DNA from 3 places in the Lysinibacillus sp. 10T31 genome. Region 3 is predicted to be linked to each of the others. Evidence: predicted binding sites of a transcription regulator. Region 3 holds the regulator's gene; each other region holds the start of a gene.
What was found. Region 3 encodes LexA, which represses DNA repair genes until DNA is damaged. Its sites were predicted from a motif close to CGAACATATGTTCG; they were not measured.

Region 1 (3,288 bases), on a different contig from region 3:
CCCTATGAGTCCTGAATATCAGCAAATGCCGGAAATGGAACAGCCATGTGGTTGTCATGCACAACCAGTCATGATGCCAAATTGGCAAATGGACCCATGTTGCAGTCCACCACCATGTCCGCCACCATGCCCACCACCGTGTCCATCACATGGCCATATGCCGTATTCGTCAGTAGGGCCATGGATGTCACCGCACTTTTTCCCAGGCGGGATGACGCCTTATCGATGGTGAAAAAGCGTATATTATTGAAGAAGTAAAGCCTAATATTTGGAAGTATAAATATCAATCCAATAATTATTTTGTGAAACGAGCAAAGCAGATAGAAATAGCAGAAAAGGTAAGGGTTATTCATCGACAGCTTGGACATCTAGAGCCCTCGCTAATCTTACCTTTAATGAAAAGTGATGATGAGTATTTAATCGTGCAAGATTGGCAAGAAGGCAGTCATAGTGCTAATTTTGCATATAAAAAAGATCGGAAGGAATCACTTAAGCTATTAAATACGTTACATGATACACATAAAAAAATTGCTTGGCAGCGGGTGCCAGGTTTGCACACTTATTCACAGCTTTTAAAATGGCAAATGCGTCATTTGCGTTTTAAAAGCAGACGGAATGAATTTCGTGCATTTTTAACAAAAGAAGAAATCAATCAAATTTCACATTATAGTGAGAAATCGTTACAGCTAATCGCTCAGGAAGATGTACCTGAAAAAGAAATAACGCTTTTACATGGAGATGTCGTCCATCATAATTTTTTATGGTGCTCAGATGGGGAATTACGTTTAATTGATTTTGATTTGGCTCACCTAGGAGAAGCGGATGATGAATATATTTTATGGTTACATCGTGTATTGCCAGCAGTAGATTATGACCTTGGTAAAATATTTGCTGAGCTACCAGAGTTGAAACGATTAGATAAAAAAAAGCTACATCGTTTAAAATATCCAAATGAGCTATTACGTGAATGGCTTTTTGCAGTAGATTTACCATTAGATCAACAGCTGGTATTTTTAGATTATTTAGTGCCATTTACAAAACGAGCTCTCACATATTGGCCAAAACTGTGGTACGATATTGATAAAATGATAAAGAAATGACCGTCTTTGGGCGGTCATTTTTGTATGTGAACGACTACTTGTGTTATTTCTAAATGTTAAGGAAATTATAGGTTTTTAATTGTGGATAACCTAGAGCATAGTTTTCGTCTAGGCTAAAGCACTACATCCTGGAGGTCGCATCGATTCCTCGGGCAAAAGAGGTGGATCGCTTACTTTTGCTTCGGGCTCTCCAGCGCTTGTCGGATGTAAACAAGTGCTTTAGCGCATTTGTTATAGTCGAGCATTCGTTCGTAATATGCTATAATCGAAGACGATGATTGTGAGGGATTATAGAATGTATGATTATTTAAAAGGACAAGTAAAACGTATAACTCCTGAGTATATCGTCCTTGAACAGCAAGGGATTGGTTGGCAGTTGAATACACCAAATCCATTTGCGTTCCGGACGTCGGCCCTTGAACAACAAATTTTTGTTCACTTGCATGTACGTGAGGATGCACAAGTGTTATATGGCTTTCCAAATTTAGACCAACGAGAGTTGTTTCGTAAACTTATTTTAGTGTCAGGAATTGGACCGAAGGGTGCACTTGCTATTTTAGCTACTGGGAATCCGCAACAGGTTATCAGTGCCATTGAACGAGAGGATGAATCGTTTTTAGTAAAGTTTCCTGGTGTGGGTAAGAAAACGGCACGTCAAATGATTCTAGATTTAAAAGGTAAACTTGGCGGATTGTTGGAGACTATTGAGTTACCAAGTACAGAAGATGAGTTACCGTTATTTGGTGTGAATCCATATAAACATGAGCTTGAAGAAGCTATTCTTGCCTTAATGGCACTTGGTTATTCGGAAAAAGAATTAGAAAAAATACGTCCACAGCTAGAAGAAAACGACAAGCTTGAAACAACAGATGCATTTATGAAACAAGCTTTACAATTGCTATTAAAGTTAAAATAGTGAAAGGGGGAGAAGTACATGTCTGAACGTATGATGGCTAGTGAGGCAGGTAGCTATGATGAACAGTTTGAATTATCTTTACGGCCACAAAGATTAGCACAATACATTGGTCAACATAAGGTAAAGGAGAATTTACAAATTTTCATTGAAGCGGCAAAGCTTCGTCAGGAAAGTTTAGATCATGTGCTGTTATATGGACCGCCTGGACTTGGTAAAACTACATTAGCAGCTGTTATTGCTAATGAAATGAATGTCAATGTGCGCATGACTAGCGGCCCTGCGATCGAACGTCCTGGAGATTTAGCAGCTATTTTAAGCTCACTGGAGCCAGGGGATGTGCTATTTATCGATGAAATCCATCGCCTGCCTCGTGCAATAGAAGAGGTGCTTTATCCTGCGATGGAGGATTTTTGTTTAGATATTGTCGTTGGTAAAGGCCCTGAAGCGCGTTCTGTACGACTTGATTTACCGCCATTTACACTCGTTGGTGCAACAACAAGAGCGGGTGCATTATCAGCACCTTTAAGGGATCGCTTTGGCGTGTTATTGAGATTAGAGTATTATGATAATACGTCACTTGCAGAAATTGTTGTACGTAGTGCGCATTTATTTGATGTTGAGATTGAGCAAGTAGCAGCACTTGAAATGGCGACACGCTCGCGTGGTACACCCCGAATTGCTAACCGTTTGCTAAAACGAGTACGAGATTATGCACAGGTGCTCGGAGATGGTATGATAACGGAGGGACTTGCTAAGCAAGGGCTTGAGCTATTACAAGTCGATCCTAGAGGGCTTGACCATATTGACCATAAACTTGTGACCAATATGATTGAGCGCTTCCGTGGTGGCCCTGTAGGCTTAGATACGTTGGCAGCATCTATTGGCGAGGAACGTGTAACGATTGAAGATGTGTACGAGCCATATTTGATGCAAATTGGCTTTATACAGCGTACGCCACGTGGACGTGTGGCAACACATTCAGCATACGAACATTTTGGATATGAATATCCCCAACAAACCTAGAAGAAGGAAGTATTTTCATGCGTGTAGAAGATTTTGATTTTGAATTGCCAGAAGAGCTTATTGCACAAACACCTCTTTTGGACCGAACAGCTAGTCGTTTAATGGTAGTGACGCCAGGCTCAAAAAATGTAGAGCATCATCATTTTGCTCATATTTTAGATGAGCTACAAGCGGGAGACTGCCTTGTGTTAAATGATACAAGAGTCTTACCAGCGCGTTTAATGGGCGTTAAAGAGGAAACGGGTGCTC
Region 2 (3,288 bases), on a different contig from region 3:
ACCATATCCAACAACTGGTACACCTTTTGTTTCTAGATATTCTAAAGTTAAACCAATATCTAAAATAGACTTAGCACCCGCACAAATTACCGCAACATTTGTTTGTGCTAATTCTTCTAAATCTGCTGAAATATCCATTGTTGTTTCAGCACCACGGTGTACCCCGCCGATACCGCCAGTTACAAAAATTTCAATACCAGCTAGCTCCGCACAAATCATTGTTGCAGCTACAGTTGTCGCTCCTAATTTTTTTGTTGCTAAAAGATAGCCTAAGTCACGACGAGATGCTTTTGCTACACCTTGTGCATTACCGAACATTTCAAGTTCTTCATCTGATAAACCAATTTTAATTTTACCATCGATTAATGCAATAGTTGCTGGTACTCCACCATTATCACGAACAATTTGTTCCACTTCACGTGCTGTTTGTACATTTTGTGGATATGGCATTCCGTGAGAAATAATTGTTGATTCTAATGCTACGATTGGTAAACCTTTTGCTTGTCCTGCTTTTACTTCTTCTGATAATACGATGAATTCTTTCATGTGTTATTCCTCCATTTCACTGTTTAACAAATCAACTGATAGCTCAGGTCTTACTGTATATGGGGATGCAAGTGTATTTTTGGCATTCGTTAAGCCTGCATCAATACATGTTGCAAAGGATTGCCCTGTAAGCCAACTATGAATTACAGCACTGACAAAGGCGTCTCCTGCACCTGTTACATCTTCAATTTTTTCTATAGCTTTAGCTGCGTAATGACTTGGCTTCGTTGTAGTGGAAGCTGCATACACACCCTTGCTACCCGCAGTAATAATTACCTGTTCAGCACCTAATTTAAGAAGTTGCTGTAAAGCCTTTTCATAATGAGCAGAGTTTTCGATTTTATGACCAACAATCGTCTCTGCTTCATCAGTGTTACAAATAAACCATGTTACACCTTGCAACGTATCGGGTAATCGATTCATTTTTGGCGAAGATACCGGTACGATGACAAACGGAATGTCACGGGCAATTGCAACCTGCTGTATGTAAGCCACTGTTTCCTTTGGACAGTTTAAGTCCATAATAAAGCAGCCCGCATTCATCAGCATTGCCTCATGTTTTTTTAGCAAACTCGGCAATAAAAGATCATATACTTCCATATTTGCTACCGCTAATGCTAGCTCGCCCTGCTCATCCATAACCGCAGTATAGGAACCAGTCGAAGCATCAGGTAACTGTTCCACATAACGTAAATTCATAAATGGCTCTGAAGCTTCTTGGATAACTTGCCAATCAGCATCTTTGCCGGCAGTAGTTAGCAATGTAACTTGATGATTTAATCTGCCTAAGTTTTCAGCAATGTTTCGTCCAACACCACCTACACTAAATGAAGAGCTTGCAGGATTGGATGTACCGAACTGGACATTCCCCTTTACATGAAATTTTCGGTCAAGATTGGCTCCACCGATACAAATGATTTCATTTTCCTCAGGCAAAATATACGCACGACCTACAATTTTTCCCTGCTTCGTTAAGCTCGACACTAAATTAGCAAGGACTGGTCGAGATAGATTCATCTTATCGGCCATCTCTTGTTGAGACATAAACGGATTCTGGCGAATTAATGCAAGGACCGCCTGTTCTCTTTCATTCATAGCATCACCTTTTGTTATATTTGTTTACATTATAAACTTTTGTTTGATTGATGTCAAAAAAAATTTAAACAAAAAAGTTGAAGCCTTATGTTATTGGCTTCAACTTTGTCGTTGTTTACACTATTGCTTCAATGAAACTAAAATGTCCTATTGAATAAAATATGGCTCTTCTGCTGCAAATCAACCATTTCACTTAGTATGTATTATCTGCCATGTCACTCTAATTTATCGTGATAAAACAAAACTCCAGCAACAGACTTTTTTGCGCGAAAGCGTAGCGGCAGCGACAAGTGTTTTTTGCGCGAAAGCGTAGTGTAACGTAGCGACAGCGACAACAAAAGCGAAAGAGACGGCTCGATGTCACAAAAATCGCGCTATAAGCAAAGCGAGTAGCTAGTTATTAAGTATTGGCATGATGAGGTGTTTGCTTTTTCACGATGATGACAAATAAACCTGCCAATGCACAGAACATTCCTGCAATGAAAAAGGCCCAAGTATATGAATTGAAAAACTTATAGATGAGGCCTCCACCATAAGCAGCAACTGCTGCTCCTGCTTGATGTGATGCGAAAATCCACCCATAAATAATGCCACTTTTATTTGCACCAAAAATTTGTCTAGAAATACTAATCGTTGGAGGTACTGTAGCAATCCAATCTAATCCATAAAATATTGTAAAGATTGTCAGTAAAGTGAGCGACTCTTGCATTAATGCATACGGGAGTAAAAGCAGAGACGTTCCTCTTAAAAGATAATACCAAAACAATAACCATCGATTATCAAAACGATCAGACAGCCACCCTGATAAAGTAGTGCCTACAAGATTAAACACTCCCATAAAAGAAAGAAAGGATGCAGCGGTTACTAAAGGGACTCCAAAGCTAATACAGTATGAAACAAAATGAGTACCAACTAACCCACTAGTTGAAAGTCCACAAATAAAAAAACTTCCCGCTAATAACCAAAATTCTTTCTTCTTTATTGCCTCAAATAAACCATTAAAAGCAATACTAATCGGATTTTTTTTATGATTCTCTTGTTGCACATCTAAATCTTCTTCCATTCCATAAGGAAAAATTCCAATATCCTGTGGTTTATTTTTAATAAATATAGAAATAGTGATGAACATAATAATACTTAGAATGAGAATTAATCCAATCGCCCATCGCCAAGAATAATGCTCAATAATAATCGCCAATATTGGGAGGAGAATTAACTGCCCTGTTGCAGTACTCGCCGTTAAAATCCCTACTGCCAACCCTCTACTTTTCACAAACCAATGATTCGCTACATAAGGACTTAACACCGTTAAAAAAAGACTTGCTCCTAAACCAATAATACCGCCCCATACAATGATCAACTGCCATGATTGAGTCATGAAAAGCGTAAGCAACATGCCTATGAATAATGTAGCCATCGCACCTAGCATCATTTTCTTTAAACCCACTATTTCTAGTAATGCCGCCATAAACGGTCCCGAAAAACCATATATAAATAGACTCACTGCAAAAGCTAAAGCAATTAAAGATCGATCCCAATTAAATTCTTTTTCAAAGGAGTCTATAAATACCCCTGATGATGACATTGTAATCCCTGCAACAATAATTGAGAAAAAGGTTACGACTAAAATAAACCAGCTATAATGAA
Region 3 (3,288 bases):
AATAATTGCTGAAAGAAGTTAAAAGCCTCCGGCGGATGTCATGTAATAGGAAAGGAGTTCTTTGTGCAGGCACAAAGCCGATTCCAGACGCAATTATGCCGAGGCATAATTGATTGGCGCGCATACTTCAAATGTATGGGCGTCTATTAGTATAGGAGGACATAAAAATGGAAATTGCTTATACAATTACAGTTTTACTATTTGGGCTCGTTCTTGGCTCATTTTTTAATGTAGTTGGCTTACGTGTGCCTTTGAAGGAGTCTATTGTGCGTCCACCCTCGCATTGCACTTCTTGTAAGAGACAGTTGACGGCACTTGATTTGGTGCCTGTTTTGTCTTATTTATTTTTAGGTGGGAAATGCCGTAGCTGTGGGCAAAAAATTTCTTGGATTTATCCACTGATGGAACTTTTAACAGGCGTATTATTTGCCTTTGCTTATTGGAAATTAGGCTTTAGTGCAGAATTTTTCGTAGCGCTTTTATTAATTTCATTATTAGTTATTATTGTTGTATCAGATTTTGCGTATATGCTTATCCCTGATAAGATACTATTATTCTTTTTACCATTGCTAGTTTTGGGACGAGTGATATCTCCTTTGTCTCCGTGGTGGGACAGTATAGTTGGTGCTGTGGTAGGTTTTGGCATATTATATTGTATAGCTGTTCTATCAAGAGGTGGAATGGGTGGTGGCGATATTAAATTATTCTTTTTACTTGGGCTCGTACTCGGCACAATACATGCAATTCTGACGCTATTTTTAGCAGCCGTAATTGGCATGATTGTTGGGATAGTTGTGTTAAAGGTACGCGGGCAGGGAAGAAAAACGCCTATACCATTCGGACCGTCTATTGCTCTAGCTGCAATTATTATCTATTTCTATGGGGATGCGTTGATGAATTGGTACTTCGGATATTGGTAATTAATCCAGTGAGGGATTCCTTCAACGATTAATAATCTTCACCAATCAGGCTTTTACAGGAGTTAATGCAAGATAAAGATCATGGAGGGGATAAGATGAAACCAATTATCGGTATAACGGCTTTTGCAGAGGATGATTTGTCCTCAAGATTAAATGCTGCTTATAGCAAAAGTATAATTGAAGCAGGGGGTATTCCACTTATAATTCCACTTGGAGTTGAAGAGGATGTAGCACAAATTTTATCTTTAACGGACGGATTATTACTATCGGGTGGCTATGATGTACATCCATTCCTCTTTAATGCAGAACCTACACCAAAATTAGGGAAGGTTCATCCAGAAAGAGATTCAGTGGAGCTTGCTTTAATTAACGCGGCCAATATTCGGAAAATGCCGATTTTCGGAATCTGTCGGGGGCTTCAAATACTAAATGTTGCGTTTGGAGGCACAGTCTATCAGGATATTGATAGTGAGTATCATAGTAAAAAATTAATAAAGCATGTGCAACAAGCGGCAAGAGGCGTTGCAACACATTATGTTAATCTATCACCTGACACATTATTAAAAACGATTATTGAGGAAGAAAAAATTGCTGTGAATTCATTTCATCATCAGGCAATAAACGTAGTAGCTGAAAAGTTGAAAGTGATAGCAAAATCTAGTGATGGTATCGTTGAAGCGGTAGTGCATGATGAATTACCATTTTGTCTAGGAGTACAATGGCATCCTGAAGAGCTAGCCATAGCAGGAGATGAAATATCAAAGAAACTATTTGCTGCATTTGTAAAGGCAAGTTTGAAATTTAAGGTAGAGTCATAAAACTTTATAAGCATTTTGTAAGGTGTAAGGAATCCATTCAAAAGTGGGTTCTTTTTTAGTGTATAAAATGGTTCAAAACATAAGAAAAAGAGGAATATGCTCATTATGTGAACATAATATCCTCTTTTTATATTTTAATATTGAGATACTTTTAATGTACACGACGATATAAACCTACAACATGTCCCAAAATAGAAACTTGATCTACGATAATTGGCTCCATCGTTGCGTTTTCAGGCTGTAAACGGAAATGACTTTTTTCCTTAAAGAAACGCTTTACAGTTGCTTCATTTTCTTCAGTCATTGCTACGACAATATCACCATTATCAGCTGTTGATTTTTGTTTAACAATAACTAAATCTCCGTCTAAAATGCCAGCTTCAATCATTGATTCACCCATAATTTCTAGCATAAATAATTGATCTTCACTTGTCCCATAAATATCTGGTAGTGGGAAATATTCATCGATATTTTCAACAGCAGTTATCGGAGAACCTGCAGTAACCTTCCCAACTAATGGGACATGAATAACATGTTGCTTTTGAATAGAATCCTCTGGTTCTAGAATTTCAATAGCACGTGGTTTAGTTGGATCGCGTCGAATCAAGCCCTTTTGTTCTAAACGAGCTAAATGTCCATGAACTGTTGAGCTTGAAGCAAGTCCAACTGCTTCACCAATCTCACGTACAGACGGTGGATACCCCTTTGCTCGTACTTCTTCTTTAATGAACTCTAATATGGCCTCTTGTCGTTTCGAAACTTTTTTCATAATTGCTCACCTCTTTTTTTATTCATTCTACTTATTAGTAGTATAACAGAATGCGAACACTTAAGCAAACATAGGTTCGAAAAGTGTTTGACAAAAACATTTGTTCGTACTATTATGAGAACATACATTCCGAACAAACATTCTTGAAAAGGGGTTATAAACATGAACTGGTTAAAGAAAAATCCACATATTACAACTTTATTAGGAGCTTGTCTACTATTTGCAGCATATCTTTTTATAACAGACCCAGGCGATGTAACATACACAGAAATTGAAATTGCACATGGTGATAGCTTATGGTCGTTAGCCGATCAATACCGTGGTAAAATGAAAACGGATGAATGGATTAAGCTTGTGAAAACAGAAAATGAATTATCGAACGTACAAATCATTGCTGGTAAATCACTAGTTATTCCAGTAGTGGGTGACCAACCCTACCCTATAAATTCAATTGAAATTGCGAGAAACGAAAAATGATAATGAATCAACAATCGGCCGTTGTCTATTGCCGTGTGAGTACAGAAAAAGAGACACAAAGTTCCTCGTTAGAGCGTCAGCAAGAGGAGTTGATGCGCTATGCTAAAGAACAAGGATACGAAGTCAAGCGTGTTTTTAAGGACAAGCATAGTGGCTATGATGTGGAACGTGAAGGTTTACTAGAAATGCTCGATTTCATAAAAGAAAAAGAAATAAATGCATTATTTGTGCAGGATGAAACACGTTTAGGACGTGGAAATGCTCGAATGGCAGTATTGCATTTATTGCAGAAAACGGAAACTGA

Region 1: the regulator LexA is predicted to act here: its motif matches at 1,339-1,352, upstream of ruvA (Holliday junction branch migration protein RuvA).
Region 2: the regulator LexA is predicted to act here: its motif matches at 1,674-1,687, upstream of AC1DCY_RS13880 (carbohydrate kinase).

Annotation. Positions count from the first base shown of each region.
Region 1 is NZ_JBFTHS010000021.1:125,925-129,212, reverse strand. It holds gene AC1DCY_RS14020 (LysM peptidoglycan-binding domain-containing protein) at 1-232, shown strand, start outside; gene AC1DCY_RS14015 (phosphotransferase) at 303-1,100, shown strand; gene ruvA (Holliday junction branch migration protein RuvA) at 1,396-2,016, shown strand; gene ruvB (Holliday junction branch migration DNA helicase RuvB) at 2,035-3,039, shown strand; gene queA (tRNA preQ1(34) S-adenosylmethionine ribosyltransferase-isomerase QueA) at 3,057-3,288, shown strand, end outside.
Region 2 is NZ_JBFTHS010000021.1:98,730-102,017, forward strand. It holds gene AC1DCY_RS13875 (pseudouridine-5'-phosphate glycosidase) at 1-546, opposite strand, end outside; gene AC1DCY_RS13880 (carbohydrate kinase) at 550-1,641, opposite strand; gene AC1DCY_RS13885 (MFS transporter) at 2,042-3,288, opposite strand, start outside.
Region 3 is NZ_JBFTHS010000035.1:7,719-11,006, reverse strand. It holds gene AC1DCY_RS18740 (prepilin peptidase) at 168-920, shown strand; gene AC1DCY_RS18735 (gamma-glutamyl-gamma-aminobutyrate hydrolase family protein) at 1,016-1,738, shown strand; gene lexA (transcriptional repressor LexA) at 1,890-2,507, opposite strand; gene yneA (cell division suppressor protein YneA) at 2,670-2,984, shown strand; gene AC1DCY_RS18720 (YneB family resolvase-like protein) at 2,981-3,288, shown strand, end outside.